Regions from separate parts of the Priestia sp. TRN 1309 genome, predicted to be linked through region 2. Evidence: riboswitches for the same ligand, from Rfam matches in the RefSeq annotation. Region 2 holds a riboswitch; each other region holds the start of a gene.
The links. Region 2 has a riboswitch for cyclic di-AMP ahead of kdpF (K(+)-transporting ATPase subunit F). Riboswitches for the same ligand answer to the same signal wherever they lie in the genome.
Positions count from the first base shown of each region.

Region 1: it holds a riboswitch for cyclic di-AMP, as region 2 does, so the genes downstream of both, ACRPLQ_RS03085 (potassium channel family protein) here and kdpF (K(+)-transporting ATPase subunit F) in region 2, are expected to answer to the same signal.
Region 3: it holds a riboswitch for cyclic di-AMP, as region 2 does, so the genes downstream of both, ACRPLQ_RS02120 (APC family permease) here and kdpF (K(+)-transporting ATPase subunit F) in region 2, are expected to answer to the same signal.

Region 1 covers NZ_JBOZGM010000001.1:601,699-604,819, reverse strand. Annotated here, with positions in the region: gene ACRPLQ_RS03090 (TrkH family potassium uptake protein) at 1-539, opposite strand, end outside; gene ACRPLQ_RS03085 (potassium channel family protein) at 543-1,202, opposite strand; cyclic di-AMP (ydaO/yuaA leader) riboswitch at 1,327-1,471, opposite strand; gene ACRPLQ_RS03080 (carboxymuconolactone decarboxylase family protein) at 1,587-2,045, opposite strand; gene ACRPLQ_RS03075 (Lrp/AsnC family transcriptional regulator) at 2,166-2,621, shown strand; gene ACRPLQ_RS03070 (peptidyl-prolyl cis-trans isomerase) at 2,910-3,121, opposite strand, start outside.
Region 2 covers NZ_JBOZGM010000002.1:5,959-9,079, reverse strand. Annotated here, with positions in the region: gene kdpB (potassium-transporting ATPase subunit KdpB) at 1-38, opposite strand, end outside; gene kdpA (potassium-transporting ATPase subunit KdpA) at 60-1,721, opposite strand; gene kdpF (K(+)-transporting ATPase subunit F) at 1,746-1,826, opposite strand; cyclic di-AMP (ydaO/yuaA leader) riboswitch at 2,124-2,264, opposite strand; gene ACRPLQ_RS07355 (hypothetical protein) at 2,280-2,417, opposite strand; cyclic di-AMP (ydaO/yuaA leader) riboswitch at 2,490-2,632, opposite strand; gene ACRPLQ_RS07350 (undecaprenyldiphospho-muramoylpentapeptide beta-N-acetylglucosaminyltransferase) at 2,792-3,121, opposite strand, start outside.
Region 3 covers NZ_JBOZGM010000001.1:415,514-418,634, reverse strand. Annotated here, with positions in the region: gene ACRPLQ_RS02120 (APC family permease) at 1-1,478, opposite strand, end outside; cyclic di-AMP (ydaO/yuaA leader) riboswitch at 1,641-1,782, opposite strand; gene ACRPLQ_RS02115 (N-acetylmuramoyl-L-alanine amidase) at 1,974-3,020, opposite strand.

The DNA of each region.
Region 1 (3,121 bases), on a different contig from region 2:
ACTAAGCTGTCAGATAATAGTCCGAACCCTGCGTTATTAAAAGCTGAAATTGAATGAAACAAGCTAAAGAATAGCCCCTTAGACCATCCGAATTCCGGAACCCAGCGTATCGCTAAAAAGATAAGTGCAACAAACTCAATTAAAAATGAAAAGATAAACAGCCTTTTAACTAGCAGGACAACTCCGCCGACGCTCGTTTGATTTAATGCCTGCTGAACGAGCATACGCTCTTTAAATCCAATTTTTTTACCTAGCATCATAAAAATCAGCACGGCAAATGACATAATGCCAAGACCGCCTATTTGAATTAACAGCATAATAATCGTTTGACCGATGACGGTAAAACGCGTACCTGTATCTACGACGGCTAAGCCGGTCACTGTCATAGCGGAAGTAGATGTAAAAAGGGCGTCTACCCACCTGATTGGCTCAGTAGTAGAAAAAGGCATCATTAATAAAAGAGCACCAATAATAATTCCTCCGCCAAAAATGGAGACAAGCAGCTGCGGCGGCGTAAGCCTAACAATTTTTTTTTTCATAAGTTAAACTCCTTCTTCTTCAAAACGGTTTAAATCGCGATTATGTCCGATAACAATCAGCATATCTCCTTGTTCAATTGTTTCATGCGCCGTAGGCGAAATCACCATTTCCCCGTCTTTTCGCTGAAAACCGATGATATTACAGCCGTACTTTGCACGAATATTTAAATCAAACAGCGTTTTATTATGAAGTTTCTTAGAAGCGACAATTTCAACAATACTATAGTCTTTAGACAGTTCAATATAGTCAATAATTTTTTCTGACACCACGTGATGAGCAATCCGCTTCGCAATATCGCGCTCAGGATGAATGACTTTGTCCGCTCCTATTTTCTCCAGCACTTTTTGATGATACATATTCACCGCTTTTACCCATACTTGCTTAACGCCCATATCTTTTAAAAGCATCGTTGCAAGCACGCTTGCTTCAATATCGTCTCCAAACGAAATAAGAGCATGATCAACGTTACGAATGCCTAGCCCTTTTAAGCTAGCTTCATCAATTGCGTTCGCTTGCACGACATATGTAGCTGAGTTGCTATATTTCTTTACTACCTCCTGATTGCGGTCAATAGCGAGCACATCCACATCCAAATTAGCAAACTCTTCAACCAAACTGCCTCCAAAACGACCTAATCCCAATACAGCAAACTGTTTTTTCATAATGTATTTATTCCTTTCTTCAACTGCTGTGTGTTCTCTTAGCTTATACTTTTTCTAAAAAATTACATGTTTTTCTTAAAAAAAGCGCAAAAAAACACAGGAAGGCTCCTGTGTTTTTTCACACTCTTCCCCCTCAAAACGCTTGCGAAGTTAGCTGTCGGGTTCGGGTTTTAAGAGTAACCCTACCTTTTTAAGGATTCACCCCGGAGCACAATATGTGCGTAAATAATGGGTCCTCCGCTCCGTAATGGATTAAGCGATTTTTATTCAAATGTCTATGATCTATTTTTTAGAATAATCGATTCGATTCATGATACGTTTCACTTCACGAAAGCTATCTTACTCCTGTGGATTTTGTCTGTCAAGATATTTTTAGGGAAGACATCACTTGCGCTGCAAACTGCAAAAATCATATAAATCTAAACTGACAATCAGTTTGTGAAATTGATCAAACAAATTAATAACGGCCAAAAGCTCTAATAGCTGCGTATCACTGTAAAATTTCTTTAATTGATCCATATCAGCATCCGTCAAATCCCTTGGACGCACTCGGTATACATCTATAAATCGAAACAGCAGTCGATCTTTTTCTTCCAGCTCTTTTTCTCTTAACACTTTTTGATTAAGCGTCTTATCGCCTACATATGACATGCTCATACACGTCTCACAGCCGTTAACACCTGCTAGATAAAGCCTGATTTTTTCCTTAGTCTCTCTTTTTACTATATCACTGTTCCAAAGCTTGTCGTATAGCTCATCATACAACCTTTTTACATCTGGAATTAAATTCAGTGCTTTTTCAAAATTTGTTCCCTCTTCGTTTGTTAACAAAACTCTTGCCATTTTTTACTCACTCCTTTTTAATTATTATAGTAAGAAAAATGGAGATTTCAGATAACAAATAAAACATATTATCTGCTATTACTAATCAAATGAAACATTAATATGAAAGAAGGTTTCCAATTGAAAATTGATGAAATTGATTTATCGATTTTGCAGGCACTGCAGCAAAACAGCCGTCTTTCCTTAAGAGAGCTAGGAAAACAAATTAACCTGTCTCCTCCTTCAGTGGCAGAGCGAGTAAGACAGCTAGAGAGCTTTGGTATTATAAAAGGATATACAATCGATATTGATTATGAAAAGCTGCAGTTGCCCGTCTCGTGTTTTATTGAAGTAACCATGAAAAACGGAGAGCACGAGCGTTTTAAACGATTTATTTCTCAGTATCCCTATGCTTTATTCTGTGAACGCATCGCCGGACAGGCTTGCTTCATTACAAAGCTTCAGCTTCCTCACCTGCACGTACTCGAGCAATTTATTAACGAAATTACACCTTATGCCAAAACGATTTCACACATCGCCCTTTCTCACGTGGAGATGTCTTCTGCATTATTGAGTCATTTAAAAGATGAAAAGTGATTGAAACATACGTTCACCGTACTAACGAAAAGATCCGAACGATTCATCGTTCGGATCTTCTTTCCACTAAACTACTTCTGTCCTAGCCTCTTTTATTCGTCCAAAAGCATAAAAAATAACCCTCCAAAGCTGGAGGGTATAAATTTTCCGAATAATGAAAGTTTTACAACTTCATTCTATCAGGTACCGACATTTCTGTCTACTTAAAAATGTAAAAGAGCTCTCTATTAATAGAAAGCTCTTTTACCTGCTTGTTTTTTGAAAACAATCAATCTATATAAAAGGGAACTACCTAAGGTTGAAAGTCACGTGAAACCTTGGCAGTTGATCCTGGATATACCGGTTGATATGATTCAAAACAAGTTCTTTCATCATTTCTTCTTTGACTTCTGATTCCGTTTTTTTATCTTTTTGTTTTAAAATAAGAATATAATAGACTTTACCCATTTTAATGGGCTTACTACACTCTCCGATGTGCTGTTTTTTTAAAACATCTATAA
Region 2 (3,121 bases):
TCCAATTCAATATTATTTGCAAAATTCCGTTTATTCATTATGATCCTCCGCTTTCTTGATTACAGTGTTAAATACTCAGCAACTGGCCCAAGCACAAGCACTGGGAAAAACGTAAGTGCTCCTACAATAACGGTAGTTCCAATTAAAATGCCGCTAAATAAAGACGTATCTGTTTTAAATGTTCCAGGTGTTTCGGGAACAAGCTGTTTGGATGCTAGTGAGCTCGATACCGCCAGCATCGTAATTAGTCCGAAGTAGCGTCCAATATACATAACGATTCCCGTTGAAATGTTCCAAAACGGCGTTGCATCACCGAGTCCTTCAAAGCCGGATCCATTGTTTGCTGCTGACGACGTAAATTCATACAGTGCCTGACTTAACCCGTGAAAGCCTGGATTTGATATACCTTCCATTCCTAAATGAGTGGTAAGTGCTACAGCTGTTCCTCCTAAAATTAGCAGCGGCTGCAAAATAAGCGTCACGGCGATTAGCTTCATTTCTTTTCCTTCAATTTTTTTACCTACGTATTCTGGTGTTCTTCCAACCATTAAACCTGATAAAAATACGGCGATAATGACGTACATCATGACATTCATAAATCCTGCTCCGACACCGCCAAATACGGTATTTAACATCATATTTCCAAGCGTTAACAACCCGGTAAGAGGCGTAAGAGTATCGTGCATGGTGTTGACTGCACCTGTTTCACTTGCTGTCGTCACGATGGCGTAAAGCGTCGACATGCCGACACCAAAACGGACTTCTTTCCCTTCCATATAACCGTTCGCTTCATTTAAATGAAAAGCATCAAGTCTTGGATTGCCGCCCCACTCTGTTACGAACGCTGTGCTTAAAATAACGATAAACAGCATACTCATCGCTACAAATAAGATGCGGCCTTGCTTACGCTGTCCGATCATTTTTCCGTATGTGAAAGGAAGTGCTGTTGGCAATAAAAGCATAAGGACGATTTGTAATACATTGCTCAACGCGTTAGGATTTTCAAATGGATGAGCTGAATTGACACCAAAAAATCCCCCTCCGTTGTTTCCTAGCTCTTTAATTGAAAGAAAAGAAGCAACTGGTCCCCTTGCTATTTGCTGTGTTGCCCCTTCTATTGTATGGGCAGTAACCGTTCCGCTTAACGTTTGAGGGACACCTAAAAACATAAATAAAATGCCTGTTATAAAAGCGATAGGAAGTAAAATACGCGTAATTGACTTTACAAAATCAACAAAAAAGTTTCCCATTTCTTTCCCTGCCAGCCCACGAATAAAAGCGATTGCTACTGCAAGTGCCGTTGCTGGTGCAGCAAACATCATAAATACAATGGCGGCCATCTGCGAGAAATAGGACAAACCTGATTCGCCGCTGTAGTGCTGCAAGTTCGTATTTGTCATAAAACTAATGGCCGTGTTAAAAGCAAGTGCCGGATCCATTCCTTTGATGTGGCTTGGGTTAAACGGCAGTACCCCTTGAAACCGGAAGATAAGGTACACCACAAAAATCATAAACGTATTCGCCAAAACAAGAGCAAATGCATATTGCTTCCACGTCTGATTAAGCCCTTTAATTCCTGCTGCTTTAAACATCACCGTTTCTATCTTTCCTATCAAGCTAGTGTTTTTATCGTTTGAAAACACATTCGCTATATAAATACCTACGGGCTTTGCAATAAGCGCTACAAAAACAAGCAGCAGCGCAACTGATAGTAGAAAAATCCCCACTTTTTATTCCTCCGCTTATTAAAATTGTTCTGGATTTAACAGTACATATACTAAATAAATTAAAACGAGAACTGAAATACCTAACAAAATGAACGACACTTTCACTTCTCCTCTCTTTCATCTACTACATGAGACGACCAGCAAATAATTCCGTACATAGCAGCTGTTAATATGACAAGCGTTCCAAGCATGATCATATCCAAGTTGCTCCCTCCTAACTGTTTCCTAACAAAAATGATAGCTTCTAAGTTTAGTGACGGTTTCTTTTCATAAAGCATCACGTCCAAAAAAGCTAACCGTGAGACGTGATGCTGATTTTTCCCACTAAAAAACCGCAGAAGAGAGTTCTCTTCCGCGGTTTAATGCACGACAAATAAGCCGTGATTCACACGAATTTTTTACTCCCAAAACGCTTACGGAGTTAGCTGTCGGATTCGGGTTATGGAAGTAACCCTACTCAGTTAAGAGATTCACCCCTAGTACATACGTACAAAATATTGGGTCCCCCGCTCATAATTGATTAAGCGTATCTTTGTTATTTAATTTTTAGACTTAATGCTGACTTTTACTGCTGCGTTTAAAACTTTGATTAGCCAACGTAGACAAATAGCGGTTTGCTAGATCAAAAGATTGCTGATCGCACATGGCCCGATATTCAATCATTTGAATCATTTGCTTAGATAAATGCATCCTGACGCTCCTTTCACCTATATTTTGAAAGGAGCGTACTATCCGCTGTTATAGAAAACGACCACGATTACACCATCCTCTCTCTTAACGCTTACGAAGTTAGCTGACGGGTTCGGGTCAAGAAAGTAACCCTACTCAATTAAGAGATTCACCCCTGATAATTGGGTCCTCCGCTCTTTCCTTCTCTTTCAGAAAAGACTCAGCGTTTCACAGTGGAACGTTTCATGAGAGTAATCTTACTCCTGTTAAAATTTACTGTCAACAACATTTTTTGAAATTTTAAAAGCTTTATTTTTCTATTTTTATTCATTATTTCAAAATAATAATTTCAGAAAAAAAAAAGCGTTCTTATCGAGGAGATAAGAACGCTTTTTTTAGCTCATTTTCTCAATTTCATTTACAAGAATTGAAATGGCATCCGTTTTTGTTGCTTCACGCATTGTACGCTTCATCGTACTTGCCTGCTGCTGAAGCTCATTTACTTCACGCAAAAACAGTTCTTTTGTTAACTGCTCTTCTTCTACAACCATACAGTAGCCTTTTTTCTTAAAGGATTGTGCATTTAAAATTTGATCTCCGCGACTCTGTGCTTTTGATAAAGGAATAATCATCATCGGTTTATGAAGAGCTAAAAACTCAAAAATGGCATTGGATCCACCGCGTGTAATCACATAATCAGTTGCCGCTAGAACATCAGGAAGCTG
Region 3 (3,121 bases), on a different contig from region 2:
TTCAATGAATTTTCTACTACCTTTGTCATTCCTGCTACAGGAACAATGACCACACTTCCTTCAAGCTTTCCAATCTTTTCTCCTTGCTTAATACGAAGCTGCTCTCCTACTGCTTCATAATGCGTATGAATGCGATGAAAAATATAAACGATAACCGGTAAGAAAACGAGCACGGACCATACTTGTGAAAACTTCGTTGTAAACAAAATGATTAGCACCGTTAAGGTAATGAGGGCACCAATTAAGTTAATGGTTAGCTTTCCTTGCCAGCCGGCCGGCTTTTCTCTAAGCCATTTGACAATCATGCCTGTTTGAGAAAGCGTAAATGGAATGAACACTCCAACTGCATAAAGAGGAATTAATTGTTCCGTCGCTCCTTTAAAGGCGACAAGTAAGACAATAGAAGCAATTCCAAGGGTCACAATTCCATTTGAATAGCCTAGTCGATCGCCGCGAATTTGAAACATTCTTGGCATGTATTTATCAGACGATAAGTTTACGGCAAGCAAAGGGAAAGCTGAAAAACCCGTATTCGCTGCTAGCACTAAAATCAGAGCTGTGGTGCCTTGAATAAAATAATAAAACCCATTTCGTCCAAATACACTCGATGCAATTTGTGATACAACCGTTTCATCTGCTTTTGGAGAAATGCCAAGCCAATAAGCTAAAAACGTGATGCCAGAAAATAAAACGGCTAAAATACCGCCCATCAGCATTAATGTATGAACAGCATTTTTTGCACCTGGATCTTTAAAGTTAGGCACTGCATTCGAAATAGCTTCTACACCAGTCAATGCCGAACAGCCTGATGAAAAAGCTTTTAATAATAAAAACAAACTAATACCTGGCACCACGGTACCGAGAGATGTATGAAGCTCAGGTGAAACTTGACCTGTCACTATTTTGAAGAAGCCCACCGCTATTAACAAAATAAGAGCAATCACAAATAAATAAACCGGATAAGCTAAGACAGAAGCGGATTCTGTTACACCTCGTAAATTTAAAACCGTAATAAAAATCACCAGCAAACACGCAATTACTACGTTATAGTGATGCAGCGTTGGAAAAGCCGAAGTTAAAGCATCGGTTCCTGCTGAAACACTCACGGCAACTGTTAAAATATAATCTACTAACAGTGATCCCCCAGCGATAAGTCCAGGATTTTCTCCTAAATTGGTTTTCGAAACAATATAAGCTCCTCCGCCTTGCGGATACGCATAAATAATTTGACGATATGAAAGAATTAAAGCCGTCAGCAGCACCAATACCCCAATCGCAATTGGAATCGAATACCAATAGGCAAGCACGCCCACTGTTGCAAGGACAATCAAAATCTGTTCTGTTCCATAAGCCACTGAAGATAAGGCATCTGATGATAAAATAGCCAGCGCTTTAAGCTTACTAAGCTTTTGATCGCCTAACTCTTTTGTTTTGAGCGGCTTTCCAATCAATAATCTCTTGAGAACTGAATAGTTCACGTAATTTCCCTCCGATGATTGCTTAGCTACTATTCACTGTTCGTTGCTAAGCTCCGTTACAAGTTCATGAATAAGTGATATTATCCCTAAAAAATACCTTTTTATGTTAAAAAAGCGCACAAAAAAAACACTAAGGGTTCTCAGCGTTTTTACACAGCTTAAACCTCCTCTCCAAAACGCTTATGGGGTTAGCTGTCGGATTCGGGCTATGAGAGTAGCCCTACCTTTTAAAAAAGGATTCACCCCAAGTGACCATGCACAAATTTGGGTCCCCCACTTCTGACGAATTAAGCGATAACAGGTCAATATAATTTTCGGTTAAAGGGTATGATTGATAACAAGTTTCTTTCATAACTATCCTTTGTTCTTAGATAATATACTCCCGTACAAATGGTTTGTAAAGCATTATTTTACGTAAACGATAAAATAGTACTTAAGGCGCTTTTAAGGGGAAAACAAAAGGCCTTCTGCCTGCTTACAGAAGACCTGCTTTCTTTAACTTTTTGCTTTTAAAACGGCTGCTAGCTTGTTTTTCGTTTGAGGACCATAAATGCCATCTACATCATAAGGAAGATACACAAGCTGAAAACGTCTGACTGCATCTTTCGTTTGTACTCCATATATTCCGTCTACTGACCCTACTTTAAAATTAACCGCGTTTAATGCTCTTTGAATCTGTTTCACTGCTTCTCCAGAATCGCCTTGTTTTAAAATTCCATTGGGAAGTGGATATTGTTCAGAAGGTGGTGTTGGAGTAGGTGTTGGTGAAGTTCCTGAAGGAATAACAATTGTTTTTCCAACCTGTAGTGTTAAAGGATCAGAAAGCCCTGTATTCGCTTCTTGAAGCTCCTGTACTGTTATGCCGTACTTCTGTGCAATACTGTACAGCGTATCTCCTTGCTTAATTGTATACGTTTTTTCACCTGGTTCAGAAGGTGATGGATTTGGTGTCGGTGTCGGTGTTGGAGATGGCGATGGATTTGGAACTGCACGACGAGGTAAATTTAAATATACGGCAATTCCTTTTGCATACGATTCACCCATGCTTTTTAAAAAAGCTTCATTTTGAAGAAGTGCTGCATCGGCGCTCCTATCAATAAAAGCTATTTCAGTTAGTACTGCAGGCATATTTGTTAAGCGAAGCACCGCATAATTAGCTGATTTTCGACCGCGATTCGGATGATTATACGACAGCAGCGTTGGCTGTACTTGGCCGTGGACAATTGATTGAAACGTTTTACTGGCATTGCTAGCGCTTCTATAAACATAATCTTCATATCCTGTTCCTCCACCGGCATTTACGTGAATAGACATAAATGCATCTGCTCCCCACGAGTTAGCTTGAGAAGCGCGCTGAGATAACGATAAAAAAGTATCTGTGGTACGGGTGGTTTTAATCGTAAAGTCACTGTAGGTGCTATTTAAATAGCTTATTAAATATTGTTGAATTTTTAAAACTAAGTTTTTTTCATACAGTCCGTTCGCTCCAACTGCTCCTGCATCTGCCCCACCATGTCCTGCATCAAGATAGATTTTTTTCATATTACTTGTCCCTCCTTATTGTTAACATATGCATGAGGGAAAAAAGTGCTACGTATACTAGCCTACTTAGTGAAAAATTACTAAAAAAGGAGATTGAGACA